DNA from 2 places in the Pseudomonas sp. MYb327 genome. Region 2 is predicted to be linked to the other one. Evidence: riboswitches for the same ligand, from Rfam matches in the RefSeq annotation. Region 2 holds a riboswitch; the other holds the start of a gene.
The links. Region 2 has a riboswitch for cobalamin ahead of cobW (cobalamin biosynthesis protein CobW). Riboswitches for the same ligand answer to the same signal wherever they lie in the genome.
Positions count from the first base shown of each region.

Region 1: linked by a shared signal. The riboswitch ahead of cobO (cob(I)yrinic acid a,c-diamide adenosyltransferase) and the one ahead of cobW (cobalamin biosynthesis protein CobW) in region 2 are both predicted to bind cobalamin.

Region 1 covers NZ_CP159258.1:801,147-817,209, reverse strand. Annotated here, with positions in the region: gene cobC (alpha-ribazole phosphatase family protein) at 1-9, opposite strand, end outside; gene cobT (nicotinate-nucleotide--dimethylbenzimidazole phosphoribosyltransferase) at 6-1,061, opposite strand; gene cobU (bifunctional adenosylcobinamide kinase/adenosylcobinamide-phosphate guanylyltransferase) at 1,058-1,579, opposite strand; gene ABVN21_RS03715 (cobyric acid synthase) at 1,622-3,073, opposite strand; gene cobD (threonine-phosphate decarboxylase CobD) at 3,070-4,062, opposite strand; gene cbiB (adenosylcobinamide-phosphate synthase CbiB) at 4,055-4,963, opposite strand; gene bluB (5,6-dimethylbenzimidazole synthase) at 4,960-5,610, opposite strand; gene ABVN21_RS03695 (cobyrinate a,c-diamide synthase) at 5,607-7,007, opposite strand; gene cobO (cob(I)yrinic acid a,c-diamide adenosyltransferase) at 7,004-7,615, opposite strand; cobalamin riboswitch at 7,697-7,928, opposite strand; gene ABVN21_RS03685 (hypothetical protein) at 8,080-8,664, shown strand; gene ABVN21_RS03680 (sorbosone dehydrogenase family protein) at 8,732-10,045, shown strand; gene ABVN21_RS03675 (class I SAM-dependent methyltransferase) at 10,123-10,785, opposite strand; gene ABVN21_RS03670 (C40 family peptidase) at 10,804-11,340, opposite strand; gene ABVN21_RS03665 (NlpC/P60 family protein) at 11,506-12,153, opposite strand; gene hda (DnaA regulatory inactivator Hda) at 12,367-13,071, opposite strand; gene ABVN21_RS03655 (AI-2E family transporter) at 13,301-14,374, opposite strand; gene ABVN21_RS03650 (DUF2066 domain-containing protein) at 14,411-15,475, opposite strand; gene purM (phosphoribosylformylglycinamidine cyclo-ligase) at 15,861-16,063, shown strand, end outside.
Region 2 covers NZ_CP159258.1:1,643,908-1,659,970, reverse strand. Annotated here, with positions in the region: gene ABVN21_RS07475 (IclR family transcriptional regulator) at 1-662, opposite strand, end outside; gene ABVN21_RS07470 (RidA family protein) at 807-1,196, opposite strand; gene ABVN21_RS07465 (TerC family protein) at 1,493-3,052, opposite strand; gene ABVN21_RS07460 (LysR substrate-binding domain-containing protein) at 3,431-4,297, opposite strand; gene ABVN21_RS07455 (MFS transporter) at 4,401-5,945, shown strand; gene ABVN21_RS07450 (MerR family transcriptional regulator) at 5,931-6,335, opposite strand; gene ABVN21_RS07445 (NADH:flavin oxidoreductase/NADH oxidase family protein) at 6,413-7,636, shown strand; gene ABVN21_RS07440 (VWA domain-containing protein) at 7,784-8,347, opposite strand; gene ABVN21_RS07435 (ATP-binding protein) at 8,449-9,447, opposite strand; gene cobN (cobaltochelatase subunit CobN) at 9,528-13,355, opposite strand; gene cobW (cobalamin biosynthesis protein CobW) at 13,359-14,426, opposite strand; cobalamin riboswitch at 14,525-14,737, opposite strand; cobalamin riboswitch at 14,839-15,064, shown strand; gene ABVN21_RS07420 (CbtB-domain containing protein) at 15,186-15,380, shown strand; gene ABVN21_RS07415 (CbtA family protein) at 15,392-16,063, shown strand, end outside.

The DNA of each region.
Region 1 (16,063 bases), 840 kb from region 2:
CAAGGTCATGCCGGACGATCCGCCACCGCCGCTTCGGCGAACGTCGCCATCTGCCCGTGCAGATCACAGGCCAGACGCAGCAATGGCACGGCCAACGCAGCACCGCTACCCTCGCCCAGGCGCAAGCCGAGGTCGAGCAAAGGTTCGGCGTTCAAGGTTTCCAGTACATGACGATGACCGGGTTCAGCACCGCGATGGCCGAACAGCAACCACTGCCGGCACTCAGGATTCAAGCGCACCGCCACCAGCGCCGCGACGCTGCAAATGAAGCCGTCGACCAATACCGCGACACCTTCCTGGGCGCAGGCCAGGTAAGCACCGACCAACGCCGCGATTTCAAAACCACCAAGGTTGAACAAAGTCTGCAAAGCATCGCCACGCTGAGCGCCGTGCAAAGCCAATCCACGTTCGATCACCAGCGCCTTATGACTGACACCCGCGGCATTCAGCCCGGTGCCCGGTCCGGTCAAATGCATCACCGGACAATCCAGCAAAGCACAGGCCAGAGCGCTGGCCGCCGTGGTGTTGCCGATGCCCATTTCGCCACCGATGAACAACTGCGCACCCGCTACGATTGCGCGTTGTGCGCTGTCGCGGCCAGCCTGTAGCGCCCTCTCACCTTGAGCAGCCGTCATGGCCGGACCGTTCACAAAGTTTGCCGTGCCGGGTCCGACATTCAGATGCCGCACGCCCGGCAGGTTCAACGACGGCGTAACGGTACCGAGATCAACCACTTCAAGGGAGGCTCCCAACTGCCGCGCCAGAACACTGATCGCCGCACCGCCGTTGACGAAGTTGAGCAGCATTTGCCCGGTGACTTCCTGGGGAAACGCCGACACCCCTTCAGCGACCACACCGTGGTCACCGGCAAAAATCGCGATCCACACCTGATCAAGGCTCGGCTTGACCCGTCCCTGCAATCCCGCCAACTGCACCGCTACCGATTCAAGACGACCGAGGGAGCCAGCCGGTTTGGTCAGTTGCTGTTGGCGGGCTTCGGCCTGTTCGACGGCTTGGGCATTGATCGGCTTGCACGGGTTCAGCCACCAGGATTGGCTCATAACGCAGTTCCTTTCAAAGTCAGAGGCAGGCCGGCGACGGTCAGGACGACTCGCTGACAGCGCTCGGCAAGAGCTTGATGCAGCCAACCGGCTTCATCGACATAACGGCGAGTCAATTCGCCCAGCGGCACGACACCCATTCCGGTTTCGTTGCTGACAAAAATAATTTCACCCGGCAACGACGCCAGGCACTCCAGCAACGCCTCGCGTTCGGCGACCAGGCGCTCTGTATCGTCGAGCATCAGCAGATTGGTCAGCCAGAGGGTCAGGCAATCCACCAACAGGCAGCGATCGGCGCTGGCGTTCTCGCGCAGGACCCGGGCCAGCTCAAGCGGTTCTTCGATCAATGCCCATTCGGCGGGACGGCGGGCGCGGTGATGGGCGACCCGGTCGTTCATTTCGCCGTCCAGGGGCTGGCTGGTGGCGATGTAGATCACTTGGTGTTGACTGTCCAAAGCCAGCTTTTCAGCCAGGCGACTTTTGCCGGAGCGGGCGCCGCCGAGGATCAGTTGGAGCATGGTTCATTCCTTTAAATGTGCGGTGAGGCCAACAAAACCAGCCTAAAACCCACAGAGCTCACGCAGTAGTGAGGTATCCAGATGCGTCTCCACCAGATCCGCCAACCGCTCGATATCGCGCTCGCGCAACCCGTGGTAATCGACGTCCTGCACATCCCGCAAACCCGCCCAGCGCAACAGCGCACTGCATGCTGCCGGGGATTCAAATAGGCCATGCAGGTAAGTACCGAAAATCTGTCCATCAACACTCTGCGCACCGTCGCAGCGACCGTCATCCAGCTGCACGGCAGCGTTTTCCAATGCCGGTCCGGTGGTGACGCCGGCATGGATTTCATAGCCACTGACTTCAGCATTCTCCAGCGCCAGACGTCCGCGCACGTTGCGCAGTTGCTTCTCTTCTTCCAGTTGCGTTGCAAACGCCAACAACCCCAACCCCGCGCTCGAACCTGGCGCTCCTTCAAGCCCCAGCGGATCGTGCACGTGTTCGCCGAGCATTTGCAGGCCGCCGCAGATGCCGAGCACTTTTCCGCCGTAGCGCAAATGCCGGGAGATCGCGGTATCCCAGCCGTTGGCCCGCAGATACGCGAGATCACTGCGCACGCTTTTCGAGCCGGGAAGAATGATCAGGTCGGCCGGTGGAATCGCCTGGCCGGGGCCGACAAATTGCAGGTCCACTTGTGGATGCAAACGCAGCGGATCGAAATCGGTGTGGTTGCTGATGCGCGGCAGCACCGGCACCACCACTTTAAGCACTTGATCGGCCTTGTCAGTCTGGCGCTGATCAATGCCGTCCTCAGCCTCCAGATGCAGATCCATCACATACGGCAACACGCCGATCACCGGTTTGCCGGTGCGGTCCTCCAACCAATCGAGACCGGGTTGCAGCAAGGCGATATCGCCGCGAAAACGGTTGATGATGAAACCCTTGACCCGCGCCTGCTCGCTCGGCGACAGCAGCTCCAAAGTACCCACCAGATGTGCGAACACCCCGCCGCGATTGATATCGGCGATTAGCACCACCGGGCAATCCACCGCTTCGGCAAAGCCCATGTTGGCGATGTCGCCAGCGCGCAGATTGATCTCCGCGGGCGAGCCCGCCCCTTCCACCATCACCACCGGATACGCTGCACTCAACCGTTCGTGGGAGGCCAGTACCGCTTGCATGGCGATGGTTTTGTAGTCGTGATAAGCGACGGCGTTCATGGTCGTGACGGCACGGCCATGGATGATCACCTGGGCGCCGGTATCGCTGTTGGGTTTGAGCAGCACCGGGTTCATGTCGGTATGCGGTTCAAGGAAAGCGGCCTGGGCCTGCACGGCTTGCGCACGTCCGATCTCGCCGCCATCGGCCGTCACCGCACTGTTGAGCGCCATGTTCTGCGGTTTGAACGGCACCACACTGACGCCCTGGCGCGTGACCCAACGGCACAGCGCCGTCACCAGCGTACTTTTACCGGCGTCGGAGGTGGTGCCCTGCACCATCAACGTGGTCATGGGTTTTCCTTGCTGAAGGCTTCAAGTGCGGCGGTCAGGCGAGTCCAATCAGCCTCATCGCCAGGCAAGCCGAAACGCAGGCTGCTGTTCTGCGTGAACAACCGCAGCAGGATGCCGCGCCGGGCCATGAATTCGTGCAACGCCTCGGCGCGCTCGGTGATCAGCCACTGGAACAAGGCGCAACCGCCTTGGGGTTTGAAACCGTATTGTTCCAGCAACGACGCCAGTCGCTCGCTGGCTTCTTCGGTGCGCACGCGTTGCTGCGCCTGCCCTTCGGTATCGCGCAGGCAAGCTTGCCCCAGAACCCGGGTCGGGCCGCTGACCGCCCATGGTCCTACTTGCTCAGCGAGCAACTTGAGCAACTTGCGCTCAGCCAGTACAAAACCGAGGCGAACCCCGGCCAGGCCGAAGAACTTGCCAAACGAACGCAGCACGATCAATCCGACCTGATGGGCAAACGGCGCCACGCTGAGTTGCGGCGTGTTGTCCATGAAGGCTTCGTCGACCACCAGCCAGCCTCCGCGCTGGGCCAGCCGCGCATGCCATTCAAGCAACCGCGCCGGGGGCAGATTCAGGCCGGTGGGATTGTTCGGGTTGACCACCACCAGCACATCGAAGCTGTCGATATAAAAGTCGACCTCCTGCTCCAGCACTTCGCGCACGATGTAGCCATTGCGGCGCCAGGCTTCGGCATGTTCGGCGTAACAGGGCGACAGCACCCCAACCTTGCCCGCCCGACGCAAACGCGGCAGCAACTGGATGGCCATTTGCGAACCAGCCACCGGCAGCGCCTGCAATGTGCCGTAGTAATCGCAGGCGACCTGTTCCAGACCGTCATCGGTTTCCGGCAAACGCGCCCAGGCCCGCAACGGAATATCCGGAACCGGAAATGGCCAGGGCGCGAGGCCGCTGGACAGGTCAAGCCAATCGGCTTCCTCGATGCCGTATTCGAGCGCGGCCTTGCGCAACCGTCCGCCGTGCTCAAGCATAAAATTCAGCCCCCACGCAGAGAATCAGCAGCCATAACCATACGCCGCGCTGGACCAATTGCCAGCCACGGTCAATGGAATCGGCGTCCGCTGGCACGCCTTCACCGAGTTGTGGACGTACATGCAATTCACCGTGATAAATCGCCGGCCCACCCAACTCGACGCCCAGTGCACCGGCCCCCGCCGCCATCACCGGCCCCGCATTCGGGCTGTCCCAGGTCGGTCCCTGACTACGCCAGCATTTGAGCGCCAGGCGGGTTTTTCCCAGTAGCGCGTAAGTCAACGCCACTAGCCGCGCAGGGATGTAATTGAGTACGTCGTCGATCTTCGCCGCCGCCCAGCCGAAACGCTCGAAGCGTTCATTCCGATAACCCCACATCGCGTCCAGGGTGTTGCTCAAACGGTAGAGCACCACGCCAGGCGCGCCAGCCACGGCGAACCAGAACAGCGCGGCGAACACGGCGTCGCTGCCGTTTTCCAGTACCGACTCAGTGGCGGCCCGGGCGACTTCGGTTTTATCCAGTTCGCTGGTCTGGCGACTGACCAGGTAACCGACGCGGGTACGCGCTTCGTCCAGATCATCACTGCGCAAGGCCTTGGCCACGGGTTCGACGTGCTCGCCGAGGCTGCGCATGCCGAGGGCGCAATAGAGCGCGAGAATTTCGACGACCCAGCCCACGTATGGCGTCCAGGAAAAGGCCGTGGCCAGCAAGGTCAGCGGCACCACCGCCATCACCCACGCGGTGACCCCGTGACTGCGCCAGCCGCGCCCTCCCCCGTTGAATCGTTGCTCGATGCGCTCGGCAAATCGGCCGAACGCCACCAGCGGATGCCAGCGCTTGGGTTCACCCAGCAGCGCATCCAGCGCCACGGCGGCGACACTCAACAACGCCACACTCATGGACGCACTCCCCAATAATTTTCATACAACAACTCACTAAGCGGACGCGCCTGCGCCCAGCCTTCAAGTACCAACATTGGTGCTGGATAAAACTCTGTCACTGGCCCCAGGCACAGAACGGCCAACGGTTTGGCGCCGGCGGGCAACCCGAGCAAATCGGCCAGCGCTTGCGGTTCGAACAGCGAAACCCAGCCCATCCCCAACCCTTCGGCACGGGACGCCAGCCAGAGGTTCTGGATCGCGCAGGACAACGACGCCAAGTCCATTTCGGGCAAGGTTCGACGGCCGAAAATATGCTGTTCGCGATCCTCCATCAGCGCAGCGACCAGCACTTCGGCGCAGTCATTGATGCCCTCGACCTTGAGCTGCATGAATTCGTCGGTGCGCTCGCCGAGGGCTTCGGCGGTGCGGATGCGCTCTTCTTCCACCAGCGCCTGAATCTCGCCGCGCAGGGTGCGGTCGCTGATGCGGATGAAGCGCCAGGGCTGCATCAGGCCAACGCTGGGGGCCTGATGCGCGGCTTCGAGCAGGCGGCGCAACAGTTCGGGCTCGACCGTGCCGCCGCTGAAGTGGCGCATGTCGCGGCGTTCACCGATGGCGCGATAAACCGCTGCGCGCTCGGCTTCGGAAAAGGCGTTGTCGGTCATGGCCCGTTCGCTGGCAAGCCAGCTCCCACAAGGGATTGCATTTCTTCAGGTATTACACCGCCCACTGCGGGAGCTGGCTTGCCAGCGATAGCGGTTTCCAGATCAGGTGCAAAAAGCGCGGCAACCGCAGACGGATTGGACGGAAAATAGAAGTGCACGTACGAAGCCGTCATCCGCCCCTCACGATAAACCGCCTCCGCCCCACGCCCGCCGTTAGGACTCAAGCCCCGAGCAATCGGCACGAGCTCGGTCGTAGTCAGCGAATGATGATAGGTGTGCCCGCGCAACGAACCTTCCGGCAGTTCCACCGCTTGCAGCGCCAATGCAGCCAGACGCTTCTGCATCACCGCATCACCGGCCAGCAAACCGACCAGTTCCGCACGCGTACCTTCAACATCGGTCAACGAATCGAGCAAATAAAGCATGCCGCCACACTCGGCCAGCAACGGCTTGCCGGCAGCATGGTGCGCGCGGATCGCCTCAAGCATCGCCGTGTTTTGCGACAGCGCGACATGGTGCAATTCCGGATAGCCGCCCGGCAGATACAAGCTGTCGGCCTCCGGCAAACCAGCGTCGCGGATCGGCGAGAAGAACGACAGTTCGGCGCCCATCTCCCGCAGCAAATCCAGGCTGGCGCCATAGGTGAAGGCAAACGCTTCGTCACGGGCCACGGCAATGCGCACACCGCTCAGTAGAGGTTCGACGTCGATCACATCCGGCGCGCCGAATTCCACCGCAGGCGGCAGCGCAACCTCGCAACTGCTGGCCAACGCTTCGGCCGCTGCATCGAGACGCACGTCGAGATCATTCAACTCGCTGGCCTGAACCAGTCCGAGATGGCGGCTGGGCAATTCGATTCCGGTTTCCCGGGACAACGCGCCGTACCAGCGCAGTCCTTCGGTCAGACTGCCTTCGAGCAATTGCGCGTGACGCACGGTGCCCACGCGGTTGGCCAACACGCCGGCAAACGGCAAGTCGGACTGATAGCGCGCCAGGCCCAGGGCCAGCGCACCAAAGGTCTGTGCCATGGCGGTGCCGTCGATCACACCGAGCACCGGCACGCCAAAGTGCCGCGCCAGGTCAGCGCTGGACGGCGTGCCGTCGAACAGACCCATGACGCCTTCGATCAGAATCAAGTCAGCTTCAGCGGCGGCTTCCCACAACAGTCGGCGACTTTCCTGCTCGCCGACCATCCACATGTCCAGTTGATACACCGGCGCTCCGCTGGCGCGCTCGAGAATCATCGGGTCGAGAAAGTCCGGGCCGCACTTGAACACGCGAACCTTGCGCCCCTGATTGCGATGCAAACGGGCCAGTGCGGCGGTGACCGTAGTCTTGCCCTGACCAGACGCCGGCGCGGCGATCAATACCGCCGGGCAATGACGAGGTTGATTCACAGCTCCACGCCTTTTTGCGCTTTGATCCCGGCCTGAAAAGCGTGCTTGATCATGCCCATTTCAGTGACGGTGTCGGCCAATTCGATCATTTCCGGCTTGGCGCCACGACCGGTGACCACCACGTGCTGCATCGGCGGTCGCGCCTGCAAATCGCTGAGCACTTGGTCCAGATCCAGATAGCCGTGCTTGAGGGCGATGTTCAATTCGTCCAGTACCACCAGGCCGATGGACGGATCGCGCAGCAATTGCTGTGATACCGCCCACGCCGCTTCGGCGGCGGCGATGTCGCGCTGGCGATCCTGGGTTTCCCAAGTGAAGCCCTCGCCCATCACATGAAAACGCACTTGTTCTGGAAAACGTCGGAAGAACAACTCTTCGCCCGTACTGTTGCGCCCCTTGATGAACTGCACCACGCCGCAGTGCATGCCATGGCCCATTGCGCGGGCGAGCATGCCGAACGCCGAACTGCTCTTGCCTTTGCCGTTGCCGGTCAGCACCAACAACAGGCCGCATTCATTCGGAGAGTTGGCGATGCGTTCGTCGATCACGGCTTTTTTGCGCAGCATGCGCGCCAGGTGACGTTCGTCACGATCAGGGGTATCAGTCATGGGGGAGCTCTCCGTTGAGGCTGGATAACGGCGGGCAGGCACAAGAAAAGACGGCAAGAAGCCTGGCATCGCCCACCGTGATGCCGCTTGGATGGATCAGGCCGGTCTCCGGGCTCATGAGCGGCGTTGGCCTGGCTGCGCGCCTTCCCATGTCAGTCGACACAGTGGCTCAAGGCGCAGCCTTTCACTCATTTACCGTTGCGGGGGCAGCGCCGGGATCATGAGTTTCATCGATTGAAAACGCTCACTCACCGGCTTCCCTGTTTCACTCTGTCGACCCAAGCCACAGAGCACCTGAAACAAGCCGCGAAGGTTAGAGGGTTGGGGGTGGAGCGTCAATTGAAGACGGGACTCGAGAGCGAATAACTGCCGTTGATCAACAAACTGACGGCAATCTTGTGCCACACTCGAAGCAGTGATATCAAAGAGCCATAACCTTAAACATAATAACAAGAGTAAGCCCCATGCAAGGCATGATCATCAGCAATCCGAAGCTGGAATTCCTGCGCCCTGCGCTGGAACGCTGGTTTGACTGTATCGACCGCTACAACGCCGTGCGCGGCGACAATGAAACGCCTTACTGGATGGATGAAAAAGCCAACCTCGGCCTGCTCTCCGCTGCCGCGTGGGCGGCAGAGATGATCACCCTGCAACAATCGCCCACCCGCAAACAGATCGAAGAAGGCGAACGCAACGGCCGCGCCGATCTATTCATCGCCACACCCGACGCCAAGGCCTGGCTTCAAACCACGCAACGCTGGCCACGGGTCAACAGCTTGAACCTGACCCAGGCGTTGCTCGATGTCACCAGCGACGCCAGGAAGATCAGCTACGCCAGCGACCTGAAACTCGGCTGCCTGTTCGTTGCCCCGCAAAAAACCCAGCACGGCGCCACCCCGGAAGAACTTCAAGACATGGTCGATGACCTGCAAAAGGAGCACACCTGCGCCGTGGCCTGGTATTTCCCCTACGCCTACCGCAAATTGCGCAACGAAGGTGGCAACTACCACCCCGGCATTGCCGTACTGTTCAAGGAAGCTCGCGGCTGACGGTTGAACCATCGCGCATCCTCGCTTCTCTATTGATTAGGTCACAGCATTCATAGGGAAGATCAGTATGCGCAAGCCCCAGCTCGTTCTCGTTATCGCGCTCGCCGGAGGGCTCGCCGCTTGCGGTGAAACCTCCAGCCTGCAAGTCTCCGACGGCACCGGCCCGTCGCCCAAGTTGCCAGAACCGAACAAGACACTGGTCCCGACAGTGAACATCGCCGCGGCCATCGGCTGGCCGGAGGGCGCAAAACCCGTCGCCGCTGCCGGCACGCAAGTGGCAGCGTTTGCCGACGGCCTTGATCACCCGCGCTGGCTCTATGTACTGCCCAACGGTGATGTGCTGGTGGCCGAAACCAACGCCCCGCCCAAACCCGATGACGGCAAAGGCATCAAGGGCTGGGTCATGAAGAAAGTCATGGGGCGCGCCGGCGCGGCTGTTCCCAGCCCGAATCGCATTACGCTGCTGCGAGACAAGGATCACGACGGCATCGCGGAAACTCGCACGGTGTTCTTGGAAAACCTCAACTCGCCCTTCGGCATGACCCTCGTGGGCAATGACCTGTACGTTGCCGATACCGATCGCCTGTTGCGCTTCCACTATGAAGACGGTGACACGGCGATCAAGTCGCAGCCCATCAAAGTGGTCGACTTGCCGGGTGGAACGCTGAATCACCACTGGACCAAAAACGTTATTGCCAGCAAGGACGGTAGCAAGCTCTATGTCACGGTAGGCTCCAACAGTAACGTCGGAGAAAACGGCCTGGACCAGGAAGAAGGTCGCGCGGCGATCTGGGAAGTGGATCGCGCCACGGGCAACCACCGGATCTTCGCTTCCGGGATTCGCAATCCGAACGGCTTGGCGTGGGAGCCCTCCAGCGGCGCGTTGTGGACAGCCGTGAATGAGCGGGACGAAATCGGCAGTGACCTGGTGCCCGACTACATCACCTCAGTGAAGGACGGCGGATTTTACGGCTGGCCTTTCAGTTACTACGGCCAGCACGTCGACGTTCGTGTCGAACCGCAACAACCGGAGATGGTGGCCAAGGCGATTGCCCCGGACTATGCCGTCGGCCCGCACACCGCCTCATTGGGGCTGACGTTTGCCGAAGGCAATAAACTGCCGACGCAATTCAAGGAAGGCGCCTTCATCGGCCAGCACGGTTCCTGGAATCGCAAACCGCACAGTGGCTACAAAGTGATTTTCGTACCGTTCAGTGCCGGCAAACCGACCGGGCAGCCGGTTGATGTGCTTACCGGTTTCCTTAATGACGAGGAAAAAGCCATGGGCCGGCCGGTGGGCGTGGTAATTGATCAGCAGGGAGATTTGTTGGTGGCAGATGATGTGGGGAACAAGGTGTGGCGCGTGTCAGCGGTTAAGTAAACGTCAAAAGATCGCAGCCTTCGGCGCTCCTGCAGGATGCATGCAATCCCTGTAGGAGCTGCCGAAGGATGCGATCTTTAGCGCTTGCGGCAAAGTGTTAACCCATCCCCCAACGGCAACAGCGACAGATCCACCCGCACATCATCCTTCAAGGCACGATTGAGTGCCTGGATCGCGCGGGTATCGGCGCTCTCGGGATTTTCCTCAAGCACCCGACCACTCCACAGGGTGTTATCGAATACCGCCAGGCCACCCACGCGCAACAAGCGCAGCGCATGCTCAAGATAGGTCGGGTAATTAGCCTTATCCGCGTCGATGAACACCAAGTCGAATTGTCCGCCCTGCCCTTGCTGTTCAATCTCGGCGAGCGTTTCCAGCGCGGGCGCCAGACGCAGATCGATTCGCTCGGCCAGACCGGCCTCCTGCCAATAACGAAGCGCCGTTGCGTTGTAGTCACCAGGGATGTCACAGCAGATCAGTGAACCACTTTCAGGCAATGCCGCCGCCATACAAAGGGCGCTGTAGCCAGTGAAGGTGCCGATTTCCAGCACACGCCTGGCGCCAATGAGCTTTACCAGTAATTCGAGAAATTGCCCTTGCTCCGGCGCTACTTGCCAACGCGCCATGGGCAGCGCCTGGGTTTCGTCACGCAATCGCTTGAGCAGCGGCGTTTCGCGCAAGGACACATCAAGCAGGTAGTGATAGAGCGAATCGTCGAGATTGAGCGTGCGAGCGGTCATGACGACAACCTCTGGCTCTTACGGATTACGCGCCAGGTGCTCCGGTTGCAGGACCCGCTTGGCGCTCAGGTAGGCTTTCTGCCAATACGCCTTGGACAAGCTGTCGAGCTTGACCGTGCCACCGGTGGCCGGAGCATGGACGAAACGCCCTTCACCCACGTAGATGCCGGCATGACTGACCTGGGAGCCGCCATTGGTGGCGAAGAAGATCAGGTCGCCGGTTTGCAGGCCTTCCTTGCCGACGCTGGCGGCTTGCATGGTGATCATCTCGCGCGTGGTGCGCGGCAAGGAAATACCGGCGACATCTCGGTAGACGTAACCGATCAGGCCACTGCAATCGAACCCGGAATCCGGTGTGTTTCCACCCCAGCGATAAGGCGTACCCACCAGGCCCAACGCACGGAAAAGTACGTCTTCCGCTTCAGGCGAAAAGGCTTGGGAAGGACCGAACACGATAGGCGCGCGAACCACCGGCGCAGGAGGCGGTGTGCGACTGGCGCAAGCGCTGAGCAGCGCGGCGAAGAGCATGAGTGTGAGGCGGGCCGACATCGTCATAAGCAGAACATCCTGATCTGGCTGCGGCTTTTTCTGCGGGGAGCGCAGAAAAGAAAACCGCCTGCGCGTGACGCAGGCGGTTTGCCATCATTAATAGATCAAGATTCTAGCTGCTACGCGGCAAACTTCAAGTAAGACTTTAAGTTCACCTTACAAATTGTCCGCTTACTTGCGAGCGGTGACGATTGGAGACGCCCCGGGTGCCATCGCGAGAGCGCGCTTGGCTTCGATGAAGGTCTTGCTCCAGTAGCTGTCGCCCAGGCTATCGATTCGCACACCACCGCTGCGGCGGCTGCTGGAATGAATGAACTGGTTGTCGCCCAGGTAGATCCCGGCGTGACTGACGCGACCGCGACGACCATTCGTGGCGAAGAACAGCAAATCGCCCGGCTCCAGCTTACTGCGGGAGACCAGCGGAGCGTCAACGTTGATCATTTCACGAGTGGAGCGAGGCAGGTTCATCCCGGCTTCTTCACGGAACAGATAGCCAATGAAACCACTGCAATCGAAACCGGCTTCAGAGGTGCCGCCAAAACGGTAACGGGTACCGATCAGGGACATGCCGCGTTCGAGAATGCTGTCAGCCAGGACTGGAAGTTTGTACGACTTGCCATCGGCGAAAGCTGCGAGTTCTTTTTCGGTAGCCGCCTCTTCTTGAAAAAGATCTTCCTGATAACGAGCGGAAGATTGGGCGGTAACAGAGTTTTTAACCTGCTGTTGTTGCTCTTGCTGGGACACTGGAGAGTGAGCAGCGCAACCGAACAACAGGGTAACGAGTGCGAGAGGCACGAGGGGTGCAAAGCGATTTAGCATGGGCACGACCGTGGCTGATAGTTGTAAAGAAGCCGAGACTATGCCCGCTATCATCCTCATTTGCAAATTCAATCGAACTTTTTGTGACTTCTCGGTTTCTCGTAAACATCTAAGCGCTTAAGCCCCATTTAGACGCTTGCGCTGCCTACGCGTGTAGGAAAGTGCGTTTTCTGGCGCCTGAAATATGCCAAAAACCGAGAGAAATCGGAGCTTTTACCAGCCCAGCGTTTCTTTCAAGAAGGGAATAGTCAGTTTGCGCTGGGCTTGAAGAGAAGCCTGGTCAAGACGCTCGAGCAGCTCGAAAAGCGCACTCATGCTCCGAGTACCGCGAGTCAAAATGAAGTGCCCGACTTCATCCGTCAGGTGCAATCCGCGACGGGATGCGCGCAGTTGCAAGGCGCGCAGTTTGTCTTCATCGGAAAGCGGTCGCATCTGAAAAATCAGTGCCAGGGTCAGGCGGGATTTAAGGTCTGCAAGCTTTACCGGCAACTCACGTGGGGAAGTCGAAGCGGCAATCAACAGACGCCGACCACTGTCACGCAGACGATTGAACAGATGAAACAGCGCCTCTTCCCAATCCGCCTTGCCGGCAACCGCCTGTAGATCATCCAGGCAAACCAGTTCGTATTGTTCGAGGTTGTCGAGGATTTCAATGCCGCGATCAAGCAACTCAGCCAACGGAAGGTAAACCGCCGGCTCGCCCATCTGCTCGAATCGCAAACAGGCAGCCTGCAACAGATGCGTGCGCCCTACCCCGTGCTTGCCCCAGAGGTAAATCAGGCTTTCGGTCCACCCGGCGTCGGCTTCGCACAGCCGCTCGACATAGCCGAGTGCAGCGGCATTGGCGCCTGGGTAGTAGTTGATAAAAGTGGCGTCATCACGCAGACGCACACCTAGGGGCAGCTGAATCGGTTTCATGCTGACTGAACAGTTCCAAAGGAACCGTTAGTGGCCTCTGTGTAAAGTTTGCGAAGTTTATACCCGTGAAGCCGACCGCACAATGCGACAGACCACAAGCAAAATCAAAGGTTTGCGTTTGTGCCCCGGTTTTATGACAGATTCTTTGGCGGTCAATCCGACCGCCAGACGAACCCATCGTTCCGACCTGGCCTTAACCAGGTCATCGGCGTCTCGCTCATTTCAAGCTTTAAAGCTCAGGATCGTCGACGCCACTGTACATATTCGAATCTTTATACAAATCATGCATATGGCGCACGAGCACCATGATCACCGCCGCCACCGGCAACGCCAGCAGAACGCCAGTAAAGCCAAACAGCTCGCCACCGGCCAGGATCGCAAAGATCACCGCTACCGGGTGCAGACCAATCCGGTCACCCACCAGCAATGGCGTCAGCACCATGCCTTCCAGCGCCTGCCCGACCATGAACACAGCCACGATGCCGATCATGGGATACAGATCGCCTCCGAACTGAAACAGACCAGCAATCAACGCTGCGCCAATACCGATGACGAAGCCCATGTACGGCACAATCGCCGCGAGGCCTGCAATCAGGCCGATCAACAACCCCAACTCCAACCCTACCAACATGAGGCCCGCCGCGTAGATCACACCCAACGCCACCATCACCAGCAATTGCCCGCGGACAAACGCCCCCAGCACTTCATGGCATTCACCGGCCAGGGACACTGCCTGCTCTTCACGATCACGGGGCAGCAAGCCGCGGATCTTGGCCATCATCAGGTCCCAATCCCGCAGCAGATAGAAACTCACCACCGGAATTAACACCAGATTCGCCAGCCAGCCAATCAGCGCCAGGCCAGACGCGGTCGCCTGGCTCAGCACGACACCGACAATATCGGTGGTCTGCCCCATGTGCTCGCTGATAGCAGCCTTGAGCTTGTCGAACTTCCAGAACCCCTCCGACAAACCGAACTTCGATTGCGCCCACGGCAGTGCAGTGTGCTGCAACCAGTCGAGCATCTGCGGCGCCAGCTCATATAAACGAAACAACTGTTTGGCGAGCATCGGCACCAACACCAACAGCAGCGTGGTGAAAATCAGGGTGAACAGCGCGAACACCGCGATCACGCCCCACGTGCGCGACAGCCCGGCGTTTTCCAGCCGATCCACCAACGGGTCAAACAGATAGGCCAACAACAACGCCACCAGAAACGGCGTCAGAATCGGATGCAACAACCAGATAAACGCGCAGAACAGAACGACTGCACCCAACCAGAACCAGCGCCGCGTATCGGCCATGAACCACTCCATTGCTTCTATATAAAGAAAGAAAATCTACCAGCGGAAACGCAACTGCGGTGTCGGTGCCGGGGTTGGCGTAACAGCAGGAGCAGCGCCACCAGCGACTGGTTGAACAGGTGTAACGGGGGCGGGGGCCGGTGCGGGTTCCAAAGCAACCTCTTGCAACTTCGCCAGCGACAACTGCGCCCGCAATTGATCGGCACTGCCATTGACCCGATAAAGAATCCGATCGCCATCAACACTTTGCGGACGCCCGCCAAAAGGCTCCAGCAAACGCCCCAGCGTCGCATAACGCTCCAGGTTCATGCCCTGCACTTCCAGCAACTGTTGCGACGAAGCCCCAGGCTTGGCGACGAATCGCGGCGCCAGACGTTCGTTGACCGCCAACATAACCGCATCCGCCACGGCGGCCTGATCTGCACCCTGAACGCTACCCGCCTCTTTCTGGTCACCCAGCCACAGACGCCACTTGGCTTGCCACTGACCACCCTCTTCACGGGCATGCACCGCCAACACAGCGTCGGCATTGTAACGTTCCGATGCCGCGCGCAGCGGTGCCGGGTCAGCACTTTCCAGATTCGGTGCCGTGGCAACACCCTGCTCACCCAAATCCGCCAGCGGCAGACGCAGTGGCAAGCCTCGGTGCTGCGCGGCCCGACGCAGTGGAGCGGCATTCGCCTGGCCATCGCCGACCAGGCTCGCACCCTCCGTGGACTCGTTCACCCACCAACCGAGGATCGATGGCCGATTCGCTCCCCACATGGCCAGTCCGGCGCGGCGCAAGGCCTGTTCGGTGGTCGCCGGATCGAAATCGACTTTCAGCACTTCCGGTGGCCCCGCCTCAAAACCGTATTGGCTGATAATTTGTTGCGGATCTTTGCGAATCGCCGCCAAGCCCGGATTTTGCGCCGCCTTCGGATCGCCGGTCAGGCGCAGCACCAGCGTATCCAACGCACGCTGTGTCGCTTGATCGCGCTCTTCCTGCGTCTGGCTGCTGACAGGCTCGCGCACTAGATAAAGGCCTTTCACCGTTTCGGCCTGACTGACCAGGCTGACCAATGACAAACAACCTGCAAACAAGAATTTACAAAAACGCATGGAAGATTCCTGACGACAAGGGCGGGTGGAACAGACCGCATGAAGACGATCGAGCAAGGCTGTGACCATCGCTCGACGCAAAACATTCACACGTCCCGGGTAAGTTTTCGCACTGCCATAACGATAGACGGTTAATGACGATACCCTGCGCGAGCGAGCAGGATGCTACTGAGACGGGGGCAATTACGTTTTTTTTAGGCGGATATGCCCCTGCTGTCGGCGTGAGGATGGCCGCTGCCTCTCAAGCCTGATAAAATCGCGCGCCTTCGCAGACCGGCAACAGCCGGGCACCCTCGAAATTCGCGTGAGGCAATCGCCCTCGTCGATTTCGGCGGCCCCGCTGAACTCGGTCGTTACCCCTGAATCCCCCCTAAAGGCCTGGATCATGAGCAAGCAACCCTCCCTGAGCTACAAGGACGCCGGTGTAGACATCGACGCCGGTGAAGCATTGGTCGAACGCATCAAGAGCGTCGCCAAGCGCACTGCGCGCCCGGAAGTCATGGGCGGCCTGGGCGGTTTTGGCGCCCTCTGCGAAATCCCGGCCGGCTACAAGCAGCCTGTGCTGGTTTCCGGTACTGACGGCGTCGG
Region 2 (16,063 bases):
AGGGTCGCGATGGCCACTCCGTTCGGGTCTTTGACCGGGGCGGCGAAGCAATGGGTAAAGGTGTCGGCGACGCTATCGAAGGAGAAGAAACCATCGATACCGGCCTGTCGGATTTCCTCGAGGAACTGCTCCAGCGGCAGCCGTTCGCCGTTGGGCAGGATGAAGTCGTCGTGGTCGATCAGGTTGACGATGGCCTGGTCGCTCAGGTGCGCGAGCAGCAAGCGCCCGGAAGCAGTCCATGGAATCGGCGCGTTCTCGCCGATATCCGAGGAAATGCGGAAATGCCGCTCGCCTTCCTTCATCAGCGCCACGGTGTATTTGCGCCCATTGAGCAGACACATCTGTGCGGTTTCGTGGGTCTGACTGACGATCTCCTGCAAGGCGTGATCGGCCTCGCGGGTCAGGTCGAAATGACGCAAATGCGCCTGCCCGAGAAAGTACAGTTGGCGGCCGAGGTAAACGTGACCGTCCTTGCCCACGGGCTCCAGAATCCGCCGTTCCAGCAACGAGGCCACCAGTTCGTAGACTGTGGATTTCGGGCTGCCAATACCGCTGGCGATTTCGTTCGGACGCAGGGGCTGGCCAATCTCCTTGAGGAAATCGAGGATGTCGAACGCCCGGTCCAGACCGCGTGCCCGGCGCTTGATGGTGTCTTCGGTCATGTCAGTGGTTTCCATTCAAAGTCGCCGGGAGTTTAACCAGAGTGATGTGGTGATTGATGGGGCGCCATCGCTGGCAAGCCAACTCCTGCAGGTTTGCATCGCTTTTGTAGGAGCTGACTTGCCAGCGATGCAGTCACCGCGGACTCAAGCCTTTTTCTTGTAGGCGATGCAGTCGATCTCGATCTTGCAGTCGACCATCATGTTCGCCTGAACACAGGCGCGGGCCGGGGCATGTTCGGGTTTGAAGTACTCGGCGAAGACCTTGTTGAAACTGGTGAAATCCCGCGGATCCTCCAGCCACACGCCAGCACGCACTACGTCTTCCAAGCCATATCCGGCCTCTTCGAGAATGGCGATCAGGTTCTTCATGGTCTGGTGGGTCTGTTCGACGATACCGCCCGTAATGATCTCGCCATCCACCGCCGGCACCTGCCCGGAAACGTGCAGCCAGCCATCGGCTTCAACGGCGCGGGCGAAGGGACGCGGCGTGCCGCCTGCAGCGGCGCTGCCGGTGCCGTAACGAGTAATGCTCATGAGTGTTTCTCCTGACTGAACATTGAAGGGTCAAAAATGGGTGCGGTTGGAAATCTCCGCCAACCGCAGATAATTCATAATTGTTCCGCTATACCGGAACACAGTTTGTAATAGCGGAACAGGTGACAAAAAGTCTGCCACAGGTTGAGAGGGAAATCTTGGGAAATTGAAAATGCCCTGTGAATCAGATAGATGGCGAAACGATAGAAAAGACGCTGCGTAACGGGACGGTGGCGCGCGGGCTACCGTTGACGACGGGGCACGGCGATCTTGCGCTTTAAATGGGCAATCTCACATCACCCGCCCACGCGCGCCAAAAACACCCGCGTCACCCGCCGTTCTTCCACCTTCAGCACCGTCATCCGCCAGCCTTCCCACTCGTGACTGTCCCCAATCATCGGCAGCCGATCCAGCAAGCTCACCACCAATCCCGCCAGGGTCTGATAGTCGTCGGTGGGTTCTGCCGCAAACCCGATGCGTTGGCGCACCCGAGCCAGGTTCAACGCGCCGCTGACCACGAACCCGCCTTTCTCCTCGATCACGTCCGGGCCTTCGATTTCGCTGGCATCGGGCAACTCACCGGCAATCGATTCGAGGATGTCGGTCATGGTCAGCACGCCGACGAAGTCACCGAACTCATTGACCACAAACGCGATGTGCGTCGACGCCTTGCGCATCTGTTCCAGGGCATTGAGGATCGAATAGCTGTCCAGCAGGTTAATGGTTTGACGCGCCAGGTGCGCCAGATCAACTTCGTTGCCGGCCAGATACTCCTTCAACAATTCCTTTTTGTGCACGAAGCCCAGCGGCTCATCCACCGCGCCGTCGCGAATCAGTGGCAGACGCGAGTAGGACGAATGCATCAGCCTCGTACGAATGGTCTCGGCATCATCCGCGAGGTCGATGTGATCGACGTCGGCACGCACGGTCATTAATGTGCGGATCGGCCGCTCGGCCAGTTGCAGCACACCACTGATCATCACCCGCTCACGGCGGTCGAACAGTTCTTCACTCGGTGCTTCGCCGTCGTCCAGCAGGTCGGCAATTTCTTCGCCGACCTCTTCCACCGCCAACTTGCGCCCGCCCAACAGGCGCATCACGGCATGAGCGGTACGCTCGCGCATTGGTCGCAGGCCTTGCATCGAGCGCTTGCGTCGCGCCCGGGCGATCTGGTTGAACACCTCGATCAGGATCGAAAAGCCGATGGCCGCGTACAGGTAACCCTTGGGAATATGGAAGCCCAGGCCTTCGGCGGTCAGTGCAAAGCCGATCATCATCAAGAAGCCCAGACACAGCATGATCACGGTCGGGTGCGCGTTGACAAAGCGGGTCAGCGGTTTGCTGGCGACGATCATCAGGCCAATGGAAATGATCACCGCAATCATCATCACCGACAGTTCATCAACCATCCCCACGGCGGTAATCACCGCATCGAGGGAGAACACCGCATCCAGCACCACGATCTGCGCCACGATTGGCCAGAACATCGCATAAGTGGTGTTAGATGAACGTTGACCAACATGGCCTTCGAGCCGTTCGTGCAATTCCATGGTGGCCTTGAATAACAGGAACACACCACCGAACAGCATGATCAGGTCACGTCCGGAAAAACTCTTGTCGAACACCTCGAACAACGGCTGAGTCAGGGTCACCAACCAGGAAATACTCGCCAGCAGGCCCAAGCGCATCAGCAACGCCAGGGACAACCCAATGATTCGCGCGCGGTCACGCTGCTCGGGCGGCAACTTGTCCGCGAGGATCGCAATGAACACCAGGTTGTCGATGCCCAGCACCAGCTCCAGCACAATCAGCGTCAACAAGCCCAGCCAGGCGGTGGGGTCGGCTAACCATTCCATAAAAACGTCTCGATCTCTTCAGTGGATTCAGAATGCCGGGCACGGCAAGGCGCGGCGTGGAGGCCGTGGATGTGCAAGGATTTGGGCGTTCGGGCGTCGGAAGACCGGGTGTTTCGGGTACGTCAAGACTGCGCGATGGCGCGAAGGGAAAGGATAACCGGGAGGCTCCGTGAGGGTGTTCATGCAAGTCCTGAAAGGAAAAAGGACTTGGATCGTACAGGCGATAGCGATAATTCCTACAGCCGGAAATCATTTCAAAATCTGTATCCATCCCCGGATTCTCAGTGTTCTGAAGGTCGTCATCGCGAGCAGGCTCGCTCCCACAGGCTTTGTGAGCGACAAATATCAACTGTGGGAGCGAGCCTGCTCGCGATGCGTTTAACCCTTCTTCACAAGTTCGATATATCGCACTACCGCTGGTGATTTCTCGAACCGCCGATGAACCAGCGCCAACCACGACGACGCATTGCAATCCTTGACCGGGCGATAAACCACGTTCGGCAAACTGACATGACCAACCACGGATTCCGGCACCACCGCCACCCCTTGCCCCAGGGAAACCAAAGCAATCACCGCCACCAACCCACCCGGTTGCGCCCCGAGTTTCGGCACAAAATTGCCCTGCGCGGCTATTTGCAAAGTGCCCACGACTTGTTCGGGAAGGATGAAATTTTCATTCTGCAAATGCGCTGAATGGATCACCGGCAGGCGGTTCAGCCACGAATCCACCGGCAGCGCCAAAACAAAACCCTCGTCGTTCAGGCGCACGCTCTCTACGCCCTCGGGTAACGCCAGGGGGCAGCGGATGTAACCCAAATCGAAGCGCCCTTCGAGGATCATGTTCGGCAGGCTGGCCATGGGGCTTTCCCGCACATTGAGGCTGACATCAGGGTATTGCGCGGCAAAACCCTGCACCTGCTTCTGCAGCAGTCCCGAGTAAACCGCCGAGGCAACGTAGCCGAGTTCAATATGACCGATGTCACCACGACCGGCGCGTTGGGCATTGCGCTGCGCCGACTCGAACTGCCGCACCGTGGCCTCGGCTTCGATCAACAGTGCCGCGCCGGCCTCGGTCAGGCTGACGTCCCGCGTCTGGCGCACAAATAGGCGTGTACCCAACTCCGCTTCCATGTCCTGGATCTGCCGGGTCAAGGTCGGTGGTGCGATGCCCAATTGCTCGGCGGCGCGCGTGAAGTTGCGGTGCCGTGCGACAGCCAGGAAATAACGAAAGTGGCGAATATCCATCGGTGCATTAGCTCAAAGGTAATGAAGTGACGATGTGCGTCTAACAAAGGAACTGTCAGCCAGCGATAAGCTGCACGAAACCTCACAGTAGAGAACCCTTGCCATGTCCGTCAAACCCAAGGTAAGTCCGCGCCTGACCTTGCTCACCGCCTCTGCCGTGTGCTCCCTGATTGTGCTCGACACCAACATCGTCGCCGTTACCTTACCCAGCATCGCTCGCGACCTCGGGGCGAATTTTGCTGACATCGAATGGGTAGTCAGCGCCTACATGCTGGCCTTCGCCGCGTTGCTGCTGCCCGCTGGCAGCCTGGCCGACCGTTTTGGCCGGCAGAAAACCCTGATGTGGGGCCTGGGCATTTTCATCCTCGCTTCCATCGGTTGCGGGGCTGCGCCGAACGCCTTGTTCCTCGACATCGCCCGGTCCATCAAGGGCGTTGGCGCGGCGTTGCTGCTGACTTCGGCGCTGGCTTCCATTGGGCATACCTTCCACGATGAAGTGGAGCGCGCCAAAGCCTGGGCGTTCTGGGGCGGCTGCATGGGCGTCGCGATGACCGCTGCGCCGACCTTGGGCGGTCTGATTACCGAATACATCGGCTGGCGCTGGATTTTCTACCTCAACCTCCCCGTTGGACTGTTCCTGATGTTCATGGTCTGGCGCGCGGTACCGGAATCCCGTGATGCCCAGGCGGCGCGTCTCGACCCGTGGGGCAGCCTCGCTTTCAGCGCCAGTTTGTTGTGCCTGATTTGGGGCTTGATCGAAGCCAACCGCATCGGCTGGAACAATCCTGTGACCTACGCCCGCCTGATCGGTGGCGCCATGCTGCTGGGGTTGTTTGTGGTGATCGAGCGCCTGCAACAGCGGCCGATGATCGACCTGCAATTGTTCAAACATCCACGTTTCATCGGCGCCCTGCTCGGCATGTTTTCCTACGCCGCGTGCGCCCAGGTGATGATGACCATGCTGCCGTTCTACTTGCAGAACGGTTTGGGCTTTACCGCCATTTCTGCGGGGTTGGGCATGCTGCCGTTTGCCGTGACCATGCTGATTTTCCCGCGCATCGGCGCTCGGCTTGCGGGGCGCGTGAGACCGGGCAACATGATGGCCATCGGGTTGACCCTGGTTGGCAGCGGTAATCTGCTCAGCGCCTGGGCAGTCAACAGCGGTGGTTACCTGCCATTTGCCCTGGCCATTGCAGTCACCGGTGCCGGTGCCGGGTTGCTCAATGGCGATACCCAAAAGAACATCATGGCCTGCGTGCCTCGTGCACGTACCGGCATGGCGTCGGGCATGAGCACGACCATGCGCTTCAGTGCGGTGATGCTGGCCATCGGCGTGTACGGTGCCCTGCTCGCCAGCCACACCGAACAACAGTTGCATAACGGTCTTTCGAGCCACGGCGTTGCATTGCTTGAGCAAACACAGGGCATCGCCTCACGGGTGGTGGCCGGTGACATGAATGCGGCACTCGACCTGGTGCCTGAGGCGGCTCGCACGATGGTCGAACCGCTGGCCCGGCAAGCGTTCGTCGCGGGTTTCAGCCTGTTGCTGTGGGTCGCTGGACTGGCCGGATTGTTGGGGGCGCTGGTAGTGGGCACGCTGATGCGCAATCCAATTCCGGCTCAACCGCCAGCCCTAGTGCTTGAATGACGCCAACACGCGCTCGGCGTTCGCATCGCAAGCCATGCCTTCAGGCCTTGCCGCGATGTTTTCGATCAAGCCGAGCAACTGCGCTTTGCTTTGAGCCAAATGCAGTTGCATGGCTTCGATCTGATCAACCTTGTGTTCGAGACTTGCAATCAACTCGTCGTGCTTGAACGCGCCTGTGACCGTGTCCGGCAACAACCGCTTCAGCTCTTCCAGGCTAAAGCCGGCCTGCTGGGCGCACTGGATGATTTGCAGGGTTTGCAGCACCTGCTGCGGATAACGCCGGTAACCGTTGGGCAAGCGCTCGACCTGCGGCAGCAAGCCCTGAGCCTCGTAGAAGCGAATTCGCGACGCCGACAACCCGCTCAACTGCACCAATTTTCCTATCTGCATCGCCGCCTCGTTTGTCTGCTTGACATTAAAGTTAACTTTAAGCTTAGCCTCTGCTCTTCGCAGATGAGGAGTCAAGCATGTCGCCCTTCCAAGCCTTGAATTTACCCAACGGTCAGACCATCGGTAATCGTATTGCCAAAGCCGCGCTGGAAGAGAACCTCGCCGACGGTAACCAGGCGCCGGGCCAAGCATTGTTTCGCCTGTATCAGGCCTGGGCTGAAGGCGAAACCGGTCTGCTGTTGACCGGCAACGTGATGATCGACCGCCGGGCCATGACCGGTCCTGGTGGCGTCGCGCTGGAGGATGATCGCGATCTGCAGCGCTTTCGCCAATGGGCCGCCATTGGCCGCGCCGGTGGCGCGCAGTTCTGGATGCAGATCAATCATCCCGGCCGGCAGACCATGGCCAACCTCGGCCAGCAAGCCTTGGCACCCTCTGCCGTGGCGATGGACCTGGGGGCGTTTTCAAAAATGTTCGCCGAACCCAAACCCATGACTGAGGCCAATATCGAAGACGTGATCCAACGCTTCGCCACCACTGCCACGCTGGCAGAGAAAGCCGGATTCACCGGCGTGCAAATCCATGCTGCGCACGGCTACCTGATCAGCCAGTTCCTCTCGCCGTTGACCAATCGCCGGACCGACCGCTGGGGCGGCTCGCTCGAAAATCGCGCCCGTTTGCTGCTGGCGGTGGTCAGCGCCGTACGCAACGCCGTGTCGCCGCAGTTCTGCGTTTCGGTGAAGCTCAACTCGGCAGACTTCCAGCGCGGTGGATTCGACGCCGACGATGCTCGCCAGGTGATCGAGTGGCTTAACGATCACCCCATCGACCTGCTGGAACTCTCCGGCGGCAGCTACGAAGCGCCGGCGATGCAAGGCGAGGCCCGCGACGGCCGGACCCTGGCGCGCGAGGCGTATTTTCTGGAACTGGCCGGTGAACTGGCCGGCGTGGCACGCATGCCGGTGATGGTGACGGGCGGGATTCGGCGGCTGGCAGTGGTCGAGCAAGTGCTCGACAGCGGCATCGCCATGGCCGGCATCGGCACGGCGCTCGCCATTGAGCCGCAGTTGGTCAATCGATGGCGCAAAGGCCAGAACAGTCAGCCGCAGCTGCCGCCGATACGCTGGAAGCGTAAAACGCTGGCGTCGCTGGCGAGCATGGCGGTGGTGCGGTTCCAGATGCATCGTTTGAGTCGTGGACGCAAGACATGGCCGCAAGTCTCGGCGATTTGGGCGTTGATTGTAGATCGCGTGTACGTCGCCAAGCGCACCCGGCAGTATCGGGCGGCGATGGGTAAGTAACGCAAAATCGATGGCGACCGTTATGCCGTCATCGCGAGCAGGCTCGCTCCCACAGGGCTTGTCCGGTGTTGATGAAATCTTCGTTTCACACGGATCACTCTGGGAGTGAGCCTGCTCGCGATGAGGTCCGCTCAGACAACGACTCACTCACGCCGGTAGCAGCTCGTCGATATGCTGATATTGCGACTGCAACTGCAACGCCAACACCTTGCTGCGCCCGAGGCGAATCGGCCCGCGTTCGATGTCGATCACGAGTCCCGGACAATCGAGCGCGGGCAACGTCGGCCAGTCTTTCAAGCGGCCATCGGTCACCACCAACATCCGTTGCTGCTCCGCCGGAAAACGCTTTTGCCGCACGGCAAGCCAGCGCCCCGCTTCACTCAACGCCGCCAACAACGGTGTGCCACCACCCGCGCCGAGCCCGTCGAGCCAATGGCGCAAACCGCTCGACGCCTGCAACCCTTGCACCTGCCACTTCGGCACGGCACCGCTGGCAGTCAGCAATGCCAGGCGCGCACGCTGTCGATAGGCGTCATCGAATAACTGCGCCAGCAAGCCTTTGGCGTCGCTCAAAGCCTGATGGCGACGGGTTGAAGCCGAGGCATCGACGATCACCAGCCACAGTTCATGGGCCGAGCGCGTACGCAGGTGGTACAGCAGGTCGTCGCGTTGACGTGGCCGGCCATTGAGTAACGTACCCGACCAATTCACCGAGCCGCTGCGCGCAGCGTGACGTGTGCCCTGTTTGCCGTGTTCCAGCCGTCCGGCGCGGGGTCTGGCATTCGCCCCCGCGTCAGATCGAGGGCGAATGCCTAGGGCTTTTTTGGCCAGCTCGGCACTTCGCGTCGTGCTCCGACCGGCAGCGCTTGGGCGGGCATATCGCCCCATTGGCCCTGGCCTTCGCTCGGGTTTGGATTTTGGCTGGACTGGGACGGCTGTTGTTGAGGTGCCGGCGCCGTGTGTTCGCGACGACGATGACGCAAGGCGAACTCGGCGACCGCATCAATATCTTCGTCGCTAATGGATGTGGCGCCGCGCCAGGCGGCATGGGCTCGCGCCGCGCGCAGCCAGACCAGGTCGGCGCGCAAGCCATCGACACCGGCGGCAAAGCAGCGCTCGGCAATCTGCGCCAGCGCTTCATCGTCGAGGGGAATACTCGCCAAAAGGCTGCGCGCATTCTGGCAGCGCTCACGCAACGACTGCTGCTGGCTCTCCCACTCGGTGCAGAATCGTTGCGGGTCACTGTCGAAATCCAGACGCCGACGGATGATTTGCCCGCGCTCGGCCGGGGCCGTGTGACCACCAAGGGCGACGTTCAGACCAAAGCGATCGAGCAGTTGCGGACGCAACTCACCCTCTTCCGGATTCATGGTGCCGATCAATACGAACTTCGCCGAATGCCGATGGGAAATGCCGTCGCGCTCCACCAGATTGATGCCGCTGGCCGCCACGTCGAGCAGCAGATCGACGAGGTGATCCGGCAGCAAATTCACTTCATCGACGTAGAGCACACCGCCGTCCGCCTTGGCCAACACACCGGGGGAAAATTGCGCGCGACCTTCGCTGAGGGCGGCGTCGAGGTCGAGTGTGCCGACCAGACGCTCTTCGGTAGCGCCCAAGGGCAAGGTGACGAACTGACCGCTCGCCAGCAGGTCCGCCAGGCCACGGGCCAGGGTCGACTTGGCCATGCCGCGCGGGCCTTCGATCAGCACGCCGCCGATCTTCGGGTCGATGGCGGTGAGGTACAAGGCGAGTTTCAAATCGTCGGCGCCGACCACGGCGGAAAGCGGGAAATGGGGGATGTCGGTCATCTTCAATACTCAATCATGGTCGGGGTAAATACACGTTCCCCTGTGGGAGCGAGCCTGCTCGCTCCCACAGGGGTGTTGCATCAGCTGTCTTCTTCTATATCCAGCAACAGATTTTCCAGTGCTTCGCGGTACTCGCCCGGGTCCTTCCACATCCCTCGCTGCTGCGCTTCGAGCATGCGTTCTGTCATGTCGCGCAGGGCGTGGGGATTGTGCTCGCGCACGAAGTCTCGGGTGTTCGGATCAAGCAAATAAGCGTCCGCCAACAACGCGTACTGGTGATCGTCGATCAACTGCGTGGTGGCGTCGAACGCGAACAGGTTGTCGACCGTCGCCGCCATCTCGAACGCGCCTTTGTAGCCGTGACGCTTGACCCCGTCGATCCACTTTGGATTAGCTGCCCGTGAGCGAATGACCCGGTTCAACTCTTCCTTCAACGTGCGGATCTTCGGCAAGTCTGGCTGACTGTGATCGCCGTGATAACTGGCCGCTGCTGCACCGCTGAGGCTTTCCACCGCCGCGAGCATACCGCCCTGGAACTGGTAATAGTCGTTGGAATCGAGCAGATCATGTTCGCGGTTATCCTGGTTCTGCAGCACCGCTTGTACCTGGCTCAGGCGTTGAGAAAACTGCTCGCGGGCCGCGGTGCCTTCGTCGGCACCACCGTAGGCGTAACCACCCCAGTTCAAATAAACCTCGGCCAGATCCTCGCGACTCTGCCACAGCCGACCATCAATGGTGCCCTGCACGCCCGCACCATACGCACCGGGCTTGGCACCGAAGATGCGCCAACCAGCCTGACGCCGCGCTGTCTCTTCATCGAGCCCCGATTGCAGCAACGCTTCGCGCTCGGCGCGGACCTTGGCTGCCAGCGGGTTGAAATCGTCCGGTTCGTCCAGCGCGGCGACCGCTTGCACGGCGGCGTCGAACAGGCGAATCAGGTTGGCAAAGGCATCGCGGAAGAAACCCGACACACGCAAGGTCACGTCCACTCGCGGACGGTCGAGCAGACTCAGCGGCAGAATTTCAAAATCGTCGACCCGTTGACTGCCCGTCGCCCACACCGGACGCACGCCCATCAGCGCCATGGCCTGGGCAATGTCGTCACCGCCCGTACGCATGGTCGCCGTGCCCCACACCGACAAACCCAGCTGGCGCAGATGGTCGCCATGGTCTTGCAGATGACGCTCGAGAATCAGGTTGGCCGACTGGAAACCGATGCGCCATGCGGTGGTGGTTGGCAGGTTGCGCACGTCCACCGAATAGAAGTTGCGCCCGGTGGGCAGTACGTCCAGGCGACCGCGACTGGGGGCTCCGCTGGGGCCGGCCGGGACGAAACGGCCGCGTAGCGCGTCGAGCAGACCGCGCATTTCTGCGGGGCCGCAGGCGTCCAGTCGCGGCGCGACCACTTCGCGCAAGTTGTCGAGGATGGCGCTCACTTCAGACCAACTCGCCTCCTGTGGGAGCGAGCCTGCTCGCGAAAGCGCTGTGTCAGTTGAGATTGATGTAGCTGACACTCCATCGCGAGCAGGCTCGCTCCCACAGAAGATCAGTTGTGTGGCAAACAGCTCCAGGCGTTCGCGGGTGTCGCCGGTGGTACGCCACGGCTCATCGCTGATCGACAGCAAAGCGTCCGGGCGCGGCCCTGTCCACGGCTCGGCCAGTGCACAATCCAGCGGATCGAAGCCCAGCACGAACGCCTTGGCCAGCGCCCGCAGCAGACTCGATTGCGCCCCCCGGCCATCGCCGCGAGGTATGCGCAACAGCGCGAGCAAGGTGTCGGTGCGCAATCGCCCCACCGGTGACTCGCCAAACACGTGCAGACCATCGCGGATCTGCGACTCTTTCAAGTCGCACAGGTACGTGTCCAGGCGCGGCAGCCAGATCGCCGCATCGGCATCGCTGTCGAGTTTTTCGTCCATTTGCAGCTCGCGGTCGATGTGCGTGTCGCGCACCAGTTGCAGGATGTCGCGCTGCAATTCCCGAGCGCGTCGAGGATCGAGCAATTGCGCTTCGTAATATTCGTCGGCCAGCAACTCAAGGTTGCGCAGCGGGCCGTAGGTTTCGGCGCGGGTCAGCGGCGGCATCAGGTGGTCGATGATCACCGCTTGGGTACGGCGTTTGGCCTGGGCGCCCTCGCCCGGGTCGTTGACGATAAATGGATAGATGTTCGGCAGCGGCCCGAGCAGTGCGTCCGGCCAGCAATTTTCGGAGAGCCCGACACCTTTGCCCGGCAGCCACTCGAGATTGCCGTGCTTGCCGACGTGGATCACGCCGTGGGCGCCGTAGGTGTTGCGTAACCAAAAATAGAACGCCAGATAGCCGTGGGGCGGGACCAGGTCCGGATCGTGATACACCGCGCTCGGATCCACCTGATAGCCCCGCGCCGGTTGAATGCCGACGAAGGTCAGGCCCAAGCGCAACCCGGCGATCATCATCCGCCCGCCTCGGCACATCGGATCGCTGTCGGGCGTGCCCCAGCGCTCCGACACCGCTTGGCGGTTGGCTTCGGGCAAGGCGTTGAACATCAGCAGATAGTCGTCCATCGCCAGGCTTTGCTGGCATGGACGCTGGTCGATTGTGTCGAGGTCGTTGCTGACGCCACCGAGCAACTGCTGGATCAACGCCGTGCCGCTTTCCGGCAAATCGCCCGGCAGCGGATACCCTTCGATATGCAACGCACGCAGAATATTCAGCGCCGCCGCCGGGGTGTCGAGGCCCACGCCGTTGCCGATGCGACCATCGCGGGTCGGGTAGTTGGCGAGGATCAGCGCAACGCGCTTTTCAGCATTCGGCAGCCGCGCCAGATCAATCCAGCGCCGCGCCAGTTCGGCGACGAAATCCATGCGTTCCGGTTGCGGCCGGTAGCACACCACGTCTGACTGACTGCGCTCGCTGCGCCAGGCCAGATCCTTGAAGCTGATCGGGCGGCTGATGATCCTTCCGTCCAGCTCCGGCAGTGCAATATGCATCGCCAGATCACGAGGGCCGAGGCCCTGTTCGCTGGCGCGCCAACCGGGTTCGTTGTCCTGGGCGCAAATCGCCTGGATCACAGGGATATTGCGCCGAAACGGTCGCAGATGCGGCGCTTCGGGGCTGGATTGGGCGAAACCCGTGGTATTCAAAATCACCGAAGCTGATGTTTCATCCAGCCAATCCTCGACCATCGACAGGCAGCCGGGTTCTTTCAAACTGGCGAGGGCAATGGGCAACGGGTTGAGCCCCGCCGCCAACAAACGCTGGCAGAAAACATCGATAAAAGCCGTGTTCGCCGCCTGCAAATGCGAGCGGTAAAACAGCACCGCCGCCACCGGTTGGTCAACCTGCCAGTCGGCTTGCCAATCTTGCAGTGTCGCCGGGCTTCTTTGCGGATGGTAAATCGCCGTGCGCGGCAGGGTTTGCGGCTCGGCCCAGGGGTAGTCGCGATCCAGCCAGCGATTGGCCAGGCAACGGAAAAAGTCGAGGGCGTTGCCCATGCCGCCCTGTCGCAGGAATTGCCAAAGCCGATCGCGTTCTTCGGCGGGAACAGTGCTGAGGTCGCTGAGTTCCGGATCCGGACGATCATCGCCCGGCACCAGAATCAGTTGCACTCCGCGCTGTGACAATTCCACCAACCGCTCGACGCCGTAACGCCAATAGGCGATGCCGCCGTGCAGCGAAATCAAGATGACCTTCGCGTGGCGCAGCACTTCGTCGATGTACAGATCGACCGACGCATGGTTCTGCACCTGCATCGGGTTGGCCAGGCGCACGCTCGGGTAATCGTCGGGCAATTGCTGCGCCGCTTCGGCGAGCAGCGCCAGGCTGGAATCGCCGCTGCACAGGATCACCAGCTCGGCGGGGGTTTGTCCAAGGTCGGCAATGTTGTCATCCGACACGAAACCGCCGGGCTGGGTCCTGAGCAGGTGCATGACTTACACGCTGAGCGCGGCGCGCAATTGCGCTTCGAGCAACGCGGCATCCAGTGCCTGGCCGATCAACACCAGACGCGTCGTGCGTGCTTCTTCAGCGCCCCACTGACGGTCGAAGTGTTTGTCGAAACGCGTGCCCACACCCTGGATCAGCAGGCGCATCGGCTTGCTCGGGATCGCGGCGAAACCCTTGACGCGCAGGATGCCGTGCTGGACCACCAATTGGGTCAGCGCGTCCATCAACAGGCTTTCGTCGGATGCCGGCAGTTCGATGGAAATGGAATCGAACGCGTCGTGATCGTGGTCATCATGATCGTCATCGTCGTGGTGATGATCGTGATGGCTGTGGCGGCTATCGATGTGTTCTTCGGAACCGGCGCCGAGGCCGATCAGTACGTCCAGTGGCAAGCGACCGCTGCTGGCTTCGATTACCTTCACTGCCGGCGGCAATTCTTCGGCAACTTCCAGGCGTACACGGGCCAGGTCTTCGGGGCTGATCAGGTCGGCCTTGTTGAGGATCACCAAATCGGCGCTGGACAGTTGGTCGGCGAACAGCTCGTGCAGCGGTGATTCGTGATCCAGATTCGGGTCGAGTTTGCGCTGAGCGTCGACTTGATCCGGGAATGCGGCGAAAGTGCCGGCGGCCACGGCCGGGCTGTCGACCACGGTGATCACCGCGTCAACGGTGCAGGCGCTGCGGATTTCCGGCCACTGGAAGGCCTGGACCAGCGGTTTTGGCAGGGCCAGGCCGGAAGTTTCGATGAGGATGTGGTCGAGGTCGCCACGACGGGCCACCAGTTCGCGCATCACCGGGAAGAACTCTTCCTGGACGGTGCAGCACAGGCAGCCGTTGGCCAGTTCATAGACGCGGCCGTTGGCTTCTTCTTCGGTGCAACCGATGGAGCACTGCTTGAGGATTTCGCCGTCGATGCCCAGCTCGCCGAACTCGTTGACGATCACCGCGATTCGACGGCCCTGGGTGTTGTCGAGCATGTGCCGCAGCAAGGTGGTTTTGCCCGAGCCGAGGAAGCCGGTAACGATGGTGACGGGGAGTTTGGCCAGTGTTTTCATCGGATGCCCTTTGGCAAGGTGGCGGGCATTCGGGACGAGAACCGGCAACGCACAAGCGCGCCAGAAGCGTTCGCCACCGGATCACCCCGCCCGGTTGTAGTGAGAATCTGTATCGAGGCAGGTCTCCTGGCTGACGGTGTGCCAGTCACTTGACTGGCGTTCGCTGCGCCTTCCCGCGGGCTCAAGGCTTGAGCGTGCAGTGGCGTGGCAGCGAACATCACCGTTCACAGTTGCGGGGGCAGCCGCGGCATTGACCGCGTTCCCTTCTTAGCTTCGACAAACGCCGAAGAACCTCGAAAGCGCAAGGCTACGCATCGTATTGGGGCGGGTCAATGTCCGTGAGGCGCCCAACCTCCCCTGTGCCGCAAACGAGAACCCTTGCCAATTGACGCCCGCCCCTCGCCCATGCTCTCCTACGCACCTTGTTACGGGTGCCCTTCACAGGGTGAAACGGGAAACCGGTGAATCATGTGCTTTACTCAAAGCCATGTCAGTCCGGTGCTGCCCCCGCAACGGTAAGCGAGCGAAGCGTCAGATCCACTGTGCCATTGCGGCATGGGAAGGTGATGCTTGCAGGTCAAGGCTAACGCCTGCGCCCCTCGTGAGCCCGGAGACCGGCCCGCAACACAAAGTGACCAATACGATCACTGAATCAACAAACCCGCGGTGGGCGGGCGCTGTTCGAACCTCTGCGCGCTCGGTCGTGCCGGGTTCTGCTCGCGCTCTTATTCCCCCGCTGACAGCACAAAGGGAAGCGCCATGTCGATCATCAGCAGCACCGGCCACAGCACCACCGCCAGCAGCACCACTACCCTCACTCAACGCCTGACCGCCGCCATTTGTGCGTCGATCCTCGGTGCGTGCCTGGTGTATTTTGCCGGTTTCTCGCACATCGAAGCAGTCCACAACGCTGCCCACGATACGCGCCACAGCGCCGCGTTCCCATGCCATTGAGACCTGCCGACATGATCAAGCGTATTGCGCAAACTGCAGGTTTCACCGGTCTGTTGGCCGCCCTGCTGCTCACCCTGCTGCAAAGTCTCTGGGTGTCTCCGCTGATTTCACAAGCCGAAACCTACGAGAAATCGGAACCCGCCGCGGTTGAAGTCCACGAACATGCCGCTGGAGTCGCGGCTCACACCCACGATGCCGAAGCCTGGGCGCCGGAAGACGGCTGGCAGCGCGTGCTGTCGACCACCGGTGGCAACCTGGTGGTGGCTGTCGGCTTCGCCCTGATGCTCGCCGGTCTCTACACCTTGCGCGCGCCAACCAAAACTTCTCAAGGCCTGCTCTGGGGCCTGGCCGGTTACGCAACTTTCGTGCTGGCGCCGACGCTTGGCTTACCGCCTGAACTGCCAGGCACCGCCGCTGCCGATCTGGCACAGCGACAAATCTGGTGGATCGGTACGGCTTCCTCCACCGCTGTCGGCATTGCACTGATCGTATTCAGCCGCCACTGGCTGATGAAACTCTTCGGCGTGGCGATCCTCGCCGTTCCTCACGTGATTGGCGCGCCGCAACCGGAGGTGCATTCGATGCTCGCCCCGGAAGCCCTTGAAGCGCAGTTCAAAATCGCTTCGCAGTTGACCAACGTGGCATTCTGGCTGGCCTTGGGCCTGATCAGCGCCTGGTTGTTC